Regions from separate parts of the Pseudonocardia kongjuensis genome, predicted to be linked through region 3. Evidence: riboswitches for the same ligand, from Rfam matches in the RefSeq annotation. Region 3 holds a riboswitch; each other region holds the start of a gene.

What was found. Region 3 has a riboswitch for cobalamin ahead of ABD160_RS10550 (ribonucleoside-diphosphate reductase subunit alpha). Riboswitches for the same ligand answer to the same signal wherever they lie in the genome.
Region 1: it holds a riboswitch for cobalamin, as region 3 does, so the genes downstream of both, cobN (cobaltochelatase subunit CobN) here and ABD160_RS10550 (ribonucleoside-diphosphate reductase subunit alpha) in region 3, are expected to answer to the same signal.
Region 2: it holds a riboswitch for cobalamin, as region 3 does, so the genes downstream of both, ABD160_RS04850 (hypothetical protein) here and ABD160_RS10550 (ribonucleoside-diphosphate reductase subunit alpha) in region 3, are expected to answer to the same signal.

What each region holds. Positions count from the first base shown of each region.
Region 1 covers NZ_BAAAJK010000027.1:18,120-21,387, reverse strand. Annotated here, with positions in the region: gene ABD160_RS21395 (PucR family transcriptional regulator ligand-binding domain-containing protein) at 86-1,672, shown strand; cobalamin riboswitch at 1,733-1,878, shown strand; gene cobN (cobaltochelatase subunit CobN) at 1,953-3,268, shown strand, end outside.
Region 2 covers NZ_BAAAJK010000004.1:144,296-147,563, forward strand. Annotated here, with positions in the region: gene ABD160_RS04840 (MFS transporter) at 1-1,106, shown strand, start outside; gene ABD160_RS04845 (GDSL-type esterase/lipase family protein) at 1,106-1,819, shown strand; cobalamin riboswitch at 1,820-1,987, shown strand; gene ABD160_RS04850 (hypothetical protein) at 2,026-2,409, shown strand; gene ABD160_RS04855 (DNA polymerase IV) at 2,502-3,268, opposite strand, start outside.
Region 3 covers NZ_BAAAJK010000007.1:51,626-54,893, forward strand. Annotated here, with positions in the region: gene ABD160_RS10545 (class I SAM-dependent methyltransferase) at 1-692, shown strand, start outside; cobalamin riboswitch at 914-1,117, shown strand; gene ABD160_RS10550 (ribonucleoside-diphosphate reductase subunit alpha) at 1,233-3,268, shown strand, end outside.

The sequences.
Region 1 (3,268 bases), on a different contig from region 3:
CCTCTGGGCGCGACCCGGGTCCCGCCCACCGTGCTCGTTCCCCCGACGACGACAGAAGTGACAGAACGTCGAATCCTCGGAGATCATGTTCGCCATGGTGTCGATCCCGCCCGGTGGGGTGCCGCTGCGTGAGCTGCTCGGCGACCCGGAGCTGCGGCTGGGCCGGGAGTCGATCGACGACGGCGATCTCGATCGGATCGTGGTCGCCGCCGCGGTGTCCGAGCTGGCCGAGCCGGGCGGCTGGCTGCAGGGCGGCGAGCTGCTGCTGACCGTCGGGTTCCTGCTGTCCGCCGACGTCGACGGCCTCACCCGCTACGCCCGGCACCTGCGCGCGCACGGCGTGGTCGCGCTCGGCGTCGGCCTGGGCTCCGACCTGCCGCACCGCAGCACCCCGCCGGCGCTGGTCACCGCGGCCCGCCGGGCCGGGCTGCCGCTGCTCTCGGTGCCCGACGGGGTGCCGTTCATCGCCGTCACCAAGGCGGTGTTCGCGCACCGGGACGCGGCCGAGCGGGCCCGGCTGCAGTGGGCGCTGCGCACCCAGCGCGCGCTGACCGCCGCGGCGGTCTCGCCGGGCGGCATCGAGGCGGTGCTGGCCGCGCACGCCGGCGCGACCGGGCGCACCGGCGTGGTGGTGGACCTGCTCGGCCGGGTGCTGGCCGCGGCACCCGTCGAGGGGGCCGTGGAACTGGCCGCCGGGCTCGCGACGACGATCGGGGAGGTGCGCGGGCAGGGCCTGCTGGGCGCCGCCGTCGAGGTCGCCGACGGCCGCCGCCGGGAGGTCCATCCGCTGGGTTCGCGGCGGATCCGGGCGTTGCTGCTGATCGACGGGCCGGCCGCCGGGCCGCACTCCAACCAGGTCACCGGCGACCTGGTGTCGCTGCTGTCGCTGGAGCTGGAACGCCGGCTCGGCCTGGACGCCGCCGCCCGCCGCGGCCGGGCCCGGCTGCTGGCCGCGCTGGACCGCGGCGTCGTCGACGACGACGGCGCCGGCCGCAGGCTCGCCGCCGCCGGCCTGCCGGAGACCCGGCTGCGCGCCGCCGTGGTCGCGGCGCCGCGCCCCGAGGAGCTGGCCGCCGATCTGGCCGCGGTGCTGCCCGACGCGCTGGTCCGCACGACCGCGCCGGAGCCGGGGGAGGCCGACGGCACCGTCGAGCTGGCGGTCGCCGAGTCGGTCGACCTGGTGGCGGTGCTGGCCGCGCTCGCCGCCCGCCGGCCGGCCGGGATCGGCATCGCCGTCCGGCCGGGGGCGCTCGCGGTGTCGCTGCGGCAGGCCCGCTCCGCGCTCCCGGTGGCCCGGCTGACCGGGCGGCCCGCGCACGCCGACGACGTGGCGTCCAGCCGGATGCTGCTCGCCCTGCTCGACCACGACCGGTTGCGGGCCTTCGCCGACGCCGTGCTCGGCCCGCTGGACGCCGACCCGCGGGGCCCGGAGCTGCTGCGGGCGATCGCCGCGCACCTGGAACACAACGGGCACTGGGCGGCCGCCGCGTCCGCGCTCGGCGTGCACCGGCACACCGTCCGGAACCGGATCGCGGCCGCCGAGCAGGTCACCGGGCGGCGGCTGGACACCGCGCAGGACCGGCACGAGCTGTGGCTGGCGCTGCGCGCCCGCGACCTCGGCCGGGCCGTCGGCGGGCCGGGCCGGGGGGACCGGACCGAGGGTGCCGGGTGACCGGCGGCACCGGGTGCCGAGCGCCACGGCGGTGCACGGTTCCTTGACGGGGGACCGGCCCGTTGCGGAAGGTGATCGGACAACCGAAGACGGCGGGTGGGATCAGGAAGCCGGTGCGAGTCCGGCGCGGTCCCGCCACTGTGATCCCGGCGGACCCTCGTGGACCGCCGGGGCAGCCAGACACTGGCCCCATCCGCCGCGCCACCTCCGTCCGGGACGAGGATCCCGAGGAAGGTACGCCGATGACGCGCGCCCGCACGCCCCGCACCGGGACCGCCCGGTGATCCTGCTCCTGTCCACCTCGGACACCGACCTGCTCTCCGCCCGTGCCGGCGGGGCGGACTACCGCCTCGCGAACCCGAACCGGGTGCTGCTCGACGAGCTGGCCGCGATGGCCGACGCGGCCGACATCGTCGTCGTCCGGGTGCTCGGCGGCTACCGCTACTTCGAGGAGGGCCTGGACCTGCTGCGGGCCCGGTCCACGCCGCTGGTCTGCCTGGGCGGTGAGATGGCGCCGGACGCGGAGATGATGGAGCTCTCCACCGTGCCCGCCGGCGTCGCCGCGGAGGCGCACACCTACCTGGCCCAGGGCGGCACCGAGAACCTGCGGCAGCTGCACGCGTTCCTGTCCGACACGGTGCTGCTGACCGGTGAGGGCTTCGCGCCGCCGGTGGAGCTGCCCGAGTGGGGCGTGCTGGACCGCCCCGGCACCGACACCGGCGCCGGGACCGGACCCACCGTGGCGGTGCTCTTCTACCGGGCGCAGTTCCTGGCCGGGAACACCGCGTACGTCGAGGCGCTCTGCGACGCGATCACCGCGAAGGGCGCGACACCGCTGCCGATCTGGTGCGCCTCGCTGCGCCAGGCCCCGGCCGGGCTGCTGGACACGCTGCGCGGCGCCGACGCGATGGTCGTCACGGTGCTCGCCGCGGGCGGCACCAAGCCGGCGTCCGCGCAGGCCGGCGGCGAGGACGAGGAGTGGGACGTCACCGAGCTCGCCGCGCTCGACGTGCCGATCCTGCAGGGCCTGTGCCTGACCTCGTCCCGGGAGACCTGGGAGTCCAACGACGACGGCCTGTCCCCGCTCGACGTCGCCACCCAGGTCGCCGTCCCCGAGTTCGACGGCCGGCTGATCACCGTCCCGTTCTCGTTCAAGGAGACCGACGACGACGGCCTGTCCGTCTACGTCCCGGACCACGAGCGGGCCGCCCGGGTCGCCGGGATCGCGGTGAACCACGCCAACCTCGGCCGGATCCCGAACGCCGAGAAGAAGATCGTGCTGATGCTGTCGGCGTACCCGACCAAGCACGCCCGGATCGGGAACGCGGTCGGTCTGGACACCCCGGCCTCGACGGTCGCGCTGCTGCGCACGATGGCCGCCGCCGGGTACGAGACGGGCGGGTTCCCGGGCGTCGAGGCAGGCGACGGCGACGCGCTGATGCACGCGCTGATCGAGGCCGGCGGGCAGGACCCGGACTGGCTCACCGAGGAGAAGCTCGCCGGGAACCCGATCCGGATCTCCGCCTCGACCTACCGCAGCTGGTTCGACACGCTTCCGCAGGACCTCCGCGACGGCGTCGTCGAGCACTGGGGCGA
Region 2 (3,268 bases), on a different contig from region 3:
CGGCCCGGATCGTGCAGGGCGTGTTCGCGGCGCTGCTCGCGCCGACGGTGCTCTCCCTGATCAGCGAGACCTTCCCCAGCGGCCGGGAACGGGCCCGGGCGTTCGGCGTGGTCAGCGCGGTCGTCGGCTCCGGCGCCGCGACCGGGCTGGTGCTCGGCGGCGTGCTGACCGAGTTCCTCAGCTGGCGCTGGACGCTGTACGTCAACGTCGTCGTCGGGAGCGTGGTGCTGGCCGCCGCGCTGTGGCTGCTGCCCCGGCGCACCGGCGGCGGCTCCCGGACCCCGATCGACGTCCCCGGCGCGCTGCTGGTGGTCGGCGCGCTGTCCGGGATCGTGCTCGGGCTCGCCCGGGCCGGGACGGCGGGCTGGGCCGCGCCGACGGTGATCGTGCCGCTGGTCGCGGGCGTGCTGCTGCTCGGCGGGTTCGTGCTGCGCCAGCACCTGGCCCGGCACCCGCTGCTCCCGCTGACCGTGCTGCGCGACCGCAGGCGGGCCGGCGCCTACCTGAGCCGGTTCGTCGCCTCGGTCGCCAACTTCGCCGTCGTCTTCTTCATGACGTTCTTCCTGCAGGACCAGCTCGGTCTCTCCCCGCTGTGGGCCGGCGCGGCGATCGTCCCGATGATCCTCGGCATCGTGACCGGCTCCAACCTGGCCGGTGTGCTGCTCATCGAGCGGCTCGGGGCGCGCGGGGTGACCTCGCTCGGGCTCGCCGTGTCCGGTGCCGCGCTGGCCGTGCTCGCCCTGATCGACACCGGGACCGGCTACGCCACCGGGCTGCTGCCCGCGCTGATCGTGTTCGGCGTCGGCCAGGGCATGACCTCCAGCACCTCGATGAGCAGCGCCACCCGCGACCTGCCCGCCGACCAGGTCGGGGTCGCCTCGGCCACCACCAACGTCATGCAGCAGCTCGGCGGTTCGCTCGGCACGGCGGCGCTGTCCACCGTCGCCGCGACGGTCGCCGTCGCCGCCGGTGGCGGGGCGGAGGCCACCGTGCAGGGCTACGCCGCGGCGTTCACGGTCGCGTCCGGGCTGTCCCTGGTGACCGCGCTGGTCTGCCTGCTGGTGATCCCGCCCGGGCGCAGGCCGGCGCCGGAGCCCCGGCCGTGATGACCGCGCCCGGCACCTCCCGGGTGCTGTGCTTCGGCGACTCCAACACCTACGGGATCGTGCCGGGGGAGCGGGCCAGGTACGCCGCCGGCGTCCGCTGGCCGGGGGTGCTGCAGCAGCTGCTCGGCGCCGGTCACGACGTCGTCGAGGAGGGGCTCCCCGGGCGCACCACCGATCTCGAGGACACGATCCTCGGCCGGCCCGGCCGCGCCGGGCTCGGCTACTTCACCGCCTGCGTGGACAGCCACCTGCCGCTGGACGTGATCGTCCTGATGCTCGGCACGAACGACCTGCGGACCCGCTACGCCCGCACCCCGGACGACGTCGCCCGCGCGCTCGGCCGCTACCTGGACCATCCGGCCGGGTCCGCGGCGGCGCTCGGGCTGCCGGTGCCGCGGTTCGTGGTCGTCGCGCCGCCGCCGATGGACGGGACCGCCGAGCGGTTCGTCGCGTCGATGCCCGCCCCGGGGGTCTACGACGCGGCCTCGGCCGCCGCGTCACGACGGCTCGCCGGGCCGCTGCGCGCGCTGGCGGCCGCCGGTGGTCACGCGTTCCTCGATGCGGCCCCGATCACCCGGACCGGGATCGACGGCTGCCATCTCGACGCGGACTCGCACCGGCGGCTGGCCGGGGCGCTGGCCCCGGTGGTGCGGGACCTCGCCGCCGGACAGGCGTCACCGTCACCCGTTGTTGACCCCCCGACCGGCTCGTGATGGGCTGACCCGGACGACGGTGCAGGAAGCCGGTGCGAGTCCGGCGCGGTCCCGCCACTGTCACCGGGGAGCGCTCCCCACCCCGCAGCCACTGCCCGGCGAGGGTGGGAAGGCGGGGGAGCGCGTCGATCCGGGAGCCAGGAGACTGGCCGTCGTCGCAGGAGTTCCCACTGTTGAGGGCGCGGACCCTCGAGGAGGACATTGCGATGAGCGTCGACCCGCTCCCCACCCTGGTCGTTCTCGGCACCGAGCCGGCCGGTGAGTCGGCCGGGCACGGGCTGGAGGGCCTGCTCGCGGACGCCGACACCGTCTTCACGTTCCCCCGCGGGCCGGAGTCGGTGGCCCTGTTCTACGCCGAGGCGTGGCGGGTCGAACGGATCTCCCCGCGCGACGCGGTCGGCCGGATCACCGCCTGGGCCGCGGACCACCCGGCCGGCAACGGGGTGCTGCTGGTGGCGGGCGAGCCCGCCGCCGACGTCGCGCTGGGCGCGGTGCTCGACGGCCTCGCCCGCACCGCACCCGGACTCGGGATCCGGGTCGCCGCGGGCACCCGGGTCGCCCCGCCGCACCGGAGCCCGCTGATCGGCTGAGCCCTGGTCAGCTGAGCGCTGGTCGGCTGAGCGTTGATGGGCGGAGCCCGCTTATCGGCTGGGTCGGATCGGTGGGGCCCGGTCCGGCCGGTTCAGCCGGCCGGCCGCCAGCTCAGGAGCGGATCGGCGCGGGTCAGCTGCGGATCGGCGGCGTCCAGCGTGCGGGTGCGGCCCGGCCCGGTCAGCGCGGTCTCGAACCGGACGGTGACCCGGCCGTGCCCGGCGCCCTGCACCCAGCCGTGGCCGTGCTCGGGATGGCCGACGTCGTCACCGGCCCGCCACGGCCGGTCGTCGCCGGGCGGCTCCCCGGGAGCCGCCCGGCCGGCCGGCTCCTCCCCGGGCACCGCCGGGTACCCCGCCGGTTCCTCGACCGCCACCGGCGTGCCCATCCGCCCGGCCGCAGCGCCGCCCGGGGCCGCGGTGCCGGGTCCGGCGCCGTCCGGGGCTGTGGTGCCGGGTCGTCCCGCGCCGCCCGGGGCTGTGGTGCCCGGTCCGGCGCCGCCCGGGGCCGCTGTGCCGGGGGCCTCGCCGCCCGGGGCCGCCGTGCCCGTTCCCGCGCCGTCCGGGTCCACCGGGGCCGCGCGCCACCCCTGTGCCGAGGGCACCGCGTCGAACAGGGCCAGCGGCGGCTCCTCGCCGAAGCCCGACACCGACACCCCGAGCAGCCGCACCCCGCCCTCGCCGACGGCGGTGTCGGCGAGCCGGCGGGCCACCGCGACCAGCGTGGCGAGGTCCCGGCTGGGGAACGGCGTCGTCTCCGACCGGGTGTGGGTGACGAAGTCGCCGGTGCGCGCCTTGACGGTGACGGTGCGCGCGGCCCGGCCGTCGGCGACCAGCCTGCGGTGCACCGCCACGCAGA
Region 3 (3,268 bases):
GTGCCCTGGTCGACACCGTCGCACCCGGCGACACCGAGCAGGTGCTCGATGTCGCCGCGGGCACCGGCACCGCCGCGCTCATGCTCCGGGAGCGGGGCGCCGCGGTGCTCGCGACCGATCTCGCACCCCGGATGGTCGAGCTCGGCCGGGAGCGGACCGCGGGGACCGGGATCGTCTGGCTGGAGGCCGACGCGGAGGACCTGCCGTTGCCGGACGGCAGCGCCGACGTCGTCGTGTCGAGCTTCGGACTGATCTTCGCCCCGCGGCCGGAGACCGCACTGGCCGAGCTGCGCCGGGTGCTCGCGCCGGGAGGCCGGCTGGCCTTCACGGCGTGGACGCCGGACGGGTTCATGGGGCGGATGACCACGGCGATGCGGGCGCACACCGGCACCCCGCCGGGGGTCGCCGACCCGCTCGACTGGGGAGTCCCGGACACGGCGCGCCGGCGGCTGGCCGGATTCGCCGGGATCCGGATCTCCGCACACCGGCTGCCGTGGCACTTCGACTCGCCGGCGGCGATGACCACCTTCCTGCGCCGGCACTCCCCCGCGCACGCCGCCGCGGCGGCCGGGCTGGGCGGGCGCGCGAGCGCGATGTTCGACGACGTCGAGGCGCTCGCCGGACCGGCGGACCGGCCGGTCCGGCTCGACGCGGAGTTCCTCGTCGTCGACGCGACCGCGCCGACCCGCTGACGGCGCCGCCCGGCCCGGCCGGCCCGCCCGGCCACATCGCGGCGACGGCCACGGCGACCGCGGCGACGGCCACCGGCGCGTCGCGCATCACCCGCCCGGGTGACCCGTCGTCGTCCACCGGACCGACCCGCCGGGGCCGACCTGCACCGTTCACCGGCGGTGACGATTCGTCGCACCACACCGACTCCTTGGGGTCTCGAACGGCGACCGCCCCAAGATGTAGTGTCCGCGGCGCTGGTGGTTCACCGGCCCGCCCGGGCCGGTGAGGCAACAGGGAACCCGGTGCGAATCCGGGACTGCCCCGCAGCGGTGAACGGGAACGACCGCCGTCAACGAGCACTGGGAGCGATCCCGGGAAGCGACGGCCAGTAGGAGCGTGCACGACGCCCGTGAGTCCGAAGACCTGCCACCGGTGCGCGCGCCGCCGGCGTGCGCAGCTCCGGGGCCTCGCGGGAGGGCGCCAGGGTGCGGCGGTCCCGGACCGCCGTCGCCTCCTCGCGCGGGTCACGGACCGACGGCGACTCGCGAGGAGAGAGACCCGTGACCGCAAGCACCGCTCCCCCTGCATCCGCGCACGGCACGGCCCCGCCCGGCCTGCGGGTGATCCGCCGTGACGGCTCCGAGACCACCTTCGACGCCGGCAAGATCTCGGTCGCGATGACCAAGGCGTTCCTGGCCGTCGAGGGTGGCCCGGCGGCGGCGTCGTCGCGGCTGCACCATCTCGTCGGCGAGCTGACCGACCAGGTCGTCGCGGCACTCGCCCGGCATCCCGCCCCCGGCGTGCACGTCGAGCAGATCCAGGACCAGGTCGAGCTGGCCCTGATGCGCGGCGGGCACCACAAGGTCGCCCGCTCCTACGTGCTCTACCGGGAGCAGCACGCACAGGCCCGCGACGCCGCACCCGCCGCCCCGGGCACACCGACCGTGCACGTCACCCAGCCGGACGGCAGCCGGGTCCCGCTGGACCGCGACCGGGTCGACACCGTGCTCGCCGAGGCGTGCTCGGGCATCGACGACGTCTCGCCGGAGCCGGTGCTCGCCGAGCTGGACCGCACCGTCTACGACGGCATCACCGCCGACGAGCTGTCCCAGGCACTCGTCATGGCGGCCCGCACGCTGGTCGAGCGGGAACCGGACTACTCGCTGGTCGCGTCCCGGCTGCTGCTGGACCGGCTGCGCACCGAGGCCGTGTCGCACCTGTCCGGCACCCGGGAGACGCCCGACCAGGCCACGATGACGCAGCGGTACGCCTCCTACACCAGGGACTACCTGCGCCGCGCGATCGACATCGGGCTGGTCGATCCGGAGCTCGCCACGTTCGACCTGGACCGGGTCACCGCCGCGGTCCGCCCCGAGCGCGACCTGCAGATCGGCTTCCTCGGCCTGCAGACCCTCTACGACCGCTACCTCCTGCACGAGCGCGGCACCCGCTTCGAGCTGCCGCAGGCGTTCTTCCTGCGGGTCGCGATGGGCCTGGCGATCCGCGAGGTCGATCGCGAGGCGCGCGCGATCGAGTTCTACGAGCTGCTGTCGAGCTTCGACTTCATGGCGTCCACCCCGACGCTGTTCAACTCCGGCACCACCCGGGCCCAGCTGTCGTCGTGCTTCCTCACCACCGTCGACGACGACCTGGACTCCATCTTCGGCGGCTACCGCAACAACGCGCTGCTCGCGAAGTACTCCGGCGGCCTGGGCAACGACTGGACCCCGGTCCGCGGCCTCGGCGCGCACATCCGCGGCACCAACGGCGTCTCGCAGGGCGTCGTCCCGTTCCTCAAGATCGCCGGGGACACCGCGGTCGCGGTCAACCAGGGCGGCAAGCGCAAGGGCGCCGCGTGCGCCTACCTGGAGACCTGGCACGTCGACATCGAGGAGTTCCTCGACCTGCGCAAGAACACCGGCGACGACCGGCGCCGCACGCACGACATGAACACCGCGAACTGGGTTCCCGACGAGTTCCTGCGCCGGGTCCAGGCCGACGCGGACTGGACGCTGTTCTCCCCGGACGAGGTCCCCGACCTGCACGACCTCTACGGCACCGCATTCGCCCGCCGCTACCGCGAGTACGAGGCCGCCGCCGGCCGCGGCGAGATCCGGGTGCACCGGACGGTGCGCGCGGTCGACCTGTGGCGCCGGATGCTGACCATGCTGTTCGAGACCGGGCACCCCTGGATCACCTTCAAGGACCCGTGCAACCTGCGCAGCCCGCAGCAGCACGCCGGGGTGGTGCACTCGTCGAACCTGTGCACCGAGATCACCCTGAACACCCAGGCCGGGCCGGACGGCGAGGTCGCGGTCTGCAACCTCGGCTCGGTGAACCTGGCCGCGCACACCGGACCGGACGGGCTCGACGCCGACAAGCTGCGGCGCACGGTGACCACGGCCGTCCGGATGCTGGACAACGTCGTGGACATCAACTTCTACACGATCCCGGAGGCCCGCCGGTCCAACCTGCGGCACCGCCCGGTCGGCCTGGGGATGATGGGCTTCGCCGACGCGCTGTTCCAGCAGCGGATCGCGCCGGGCAGCGACGCCGCCGTCGAGTTCGCCGACCGCAGCGCCGAGGCGCTCAGCTT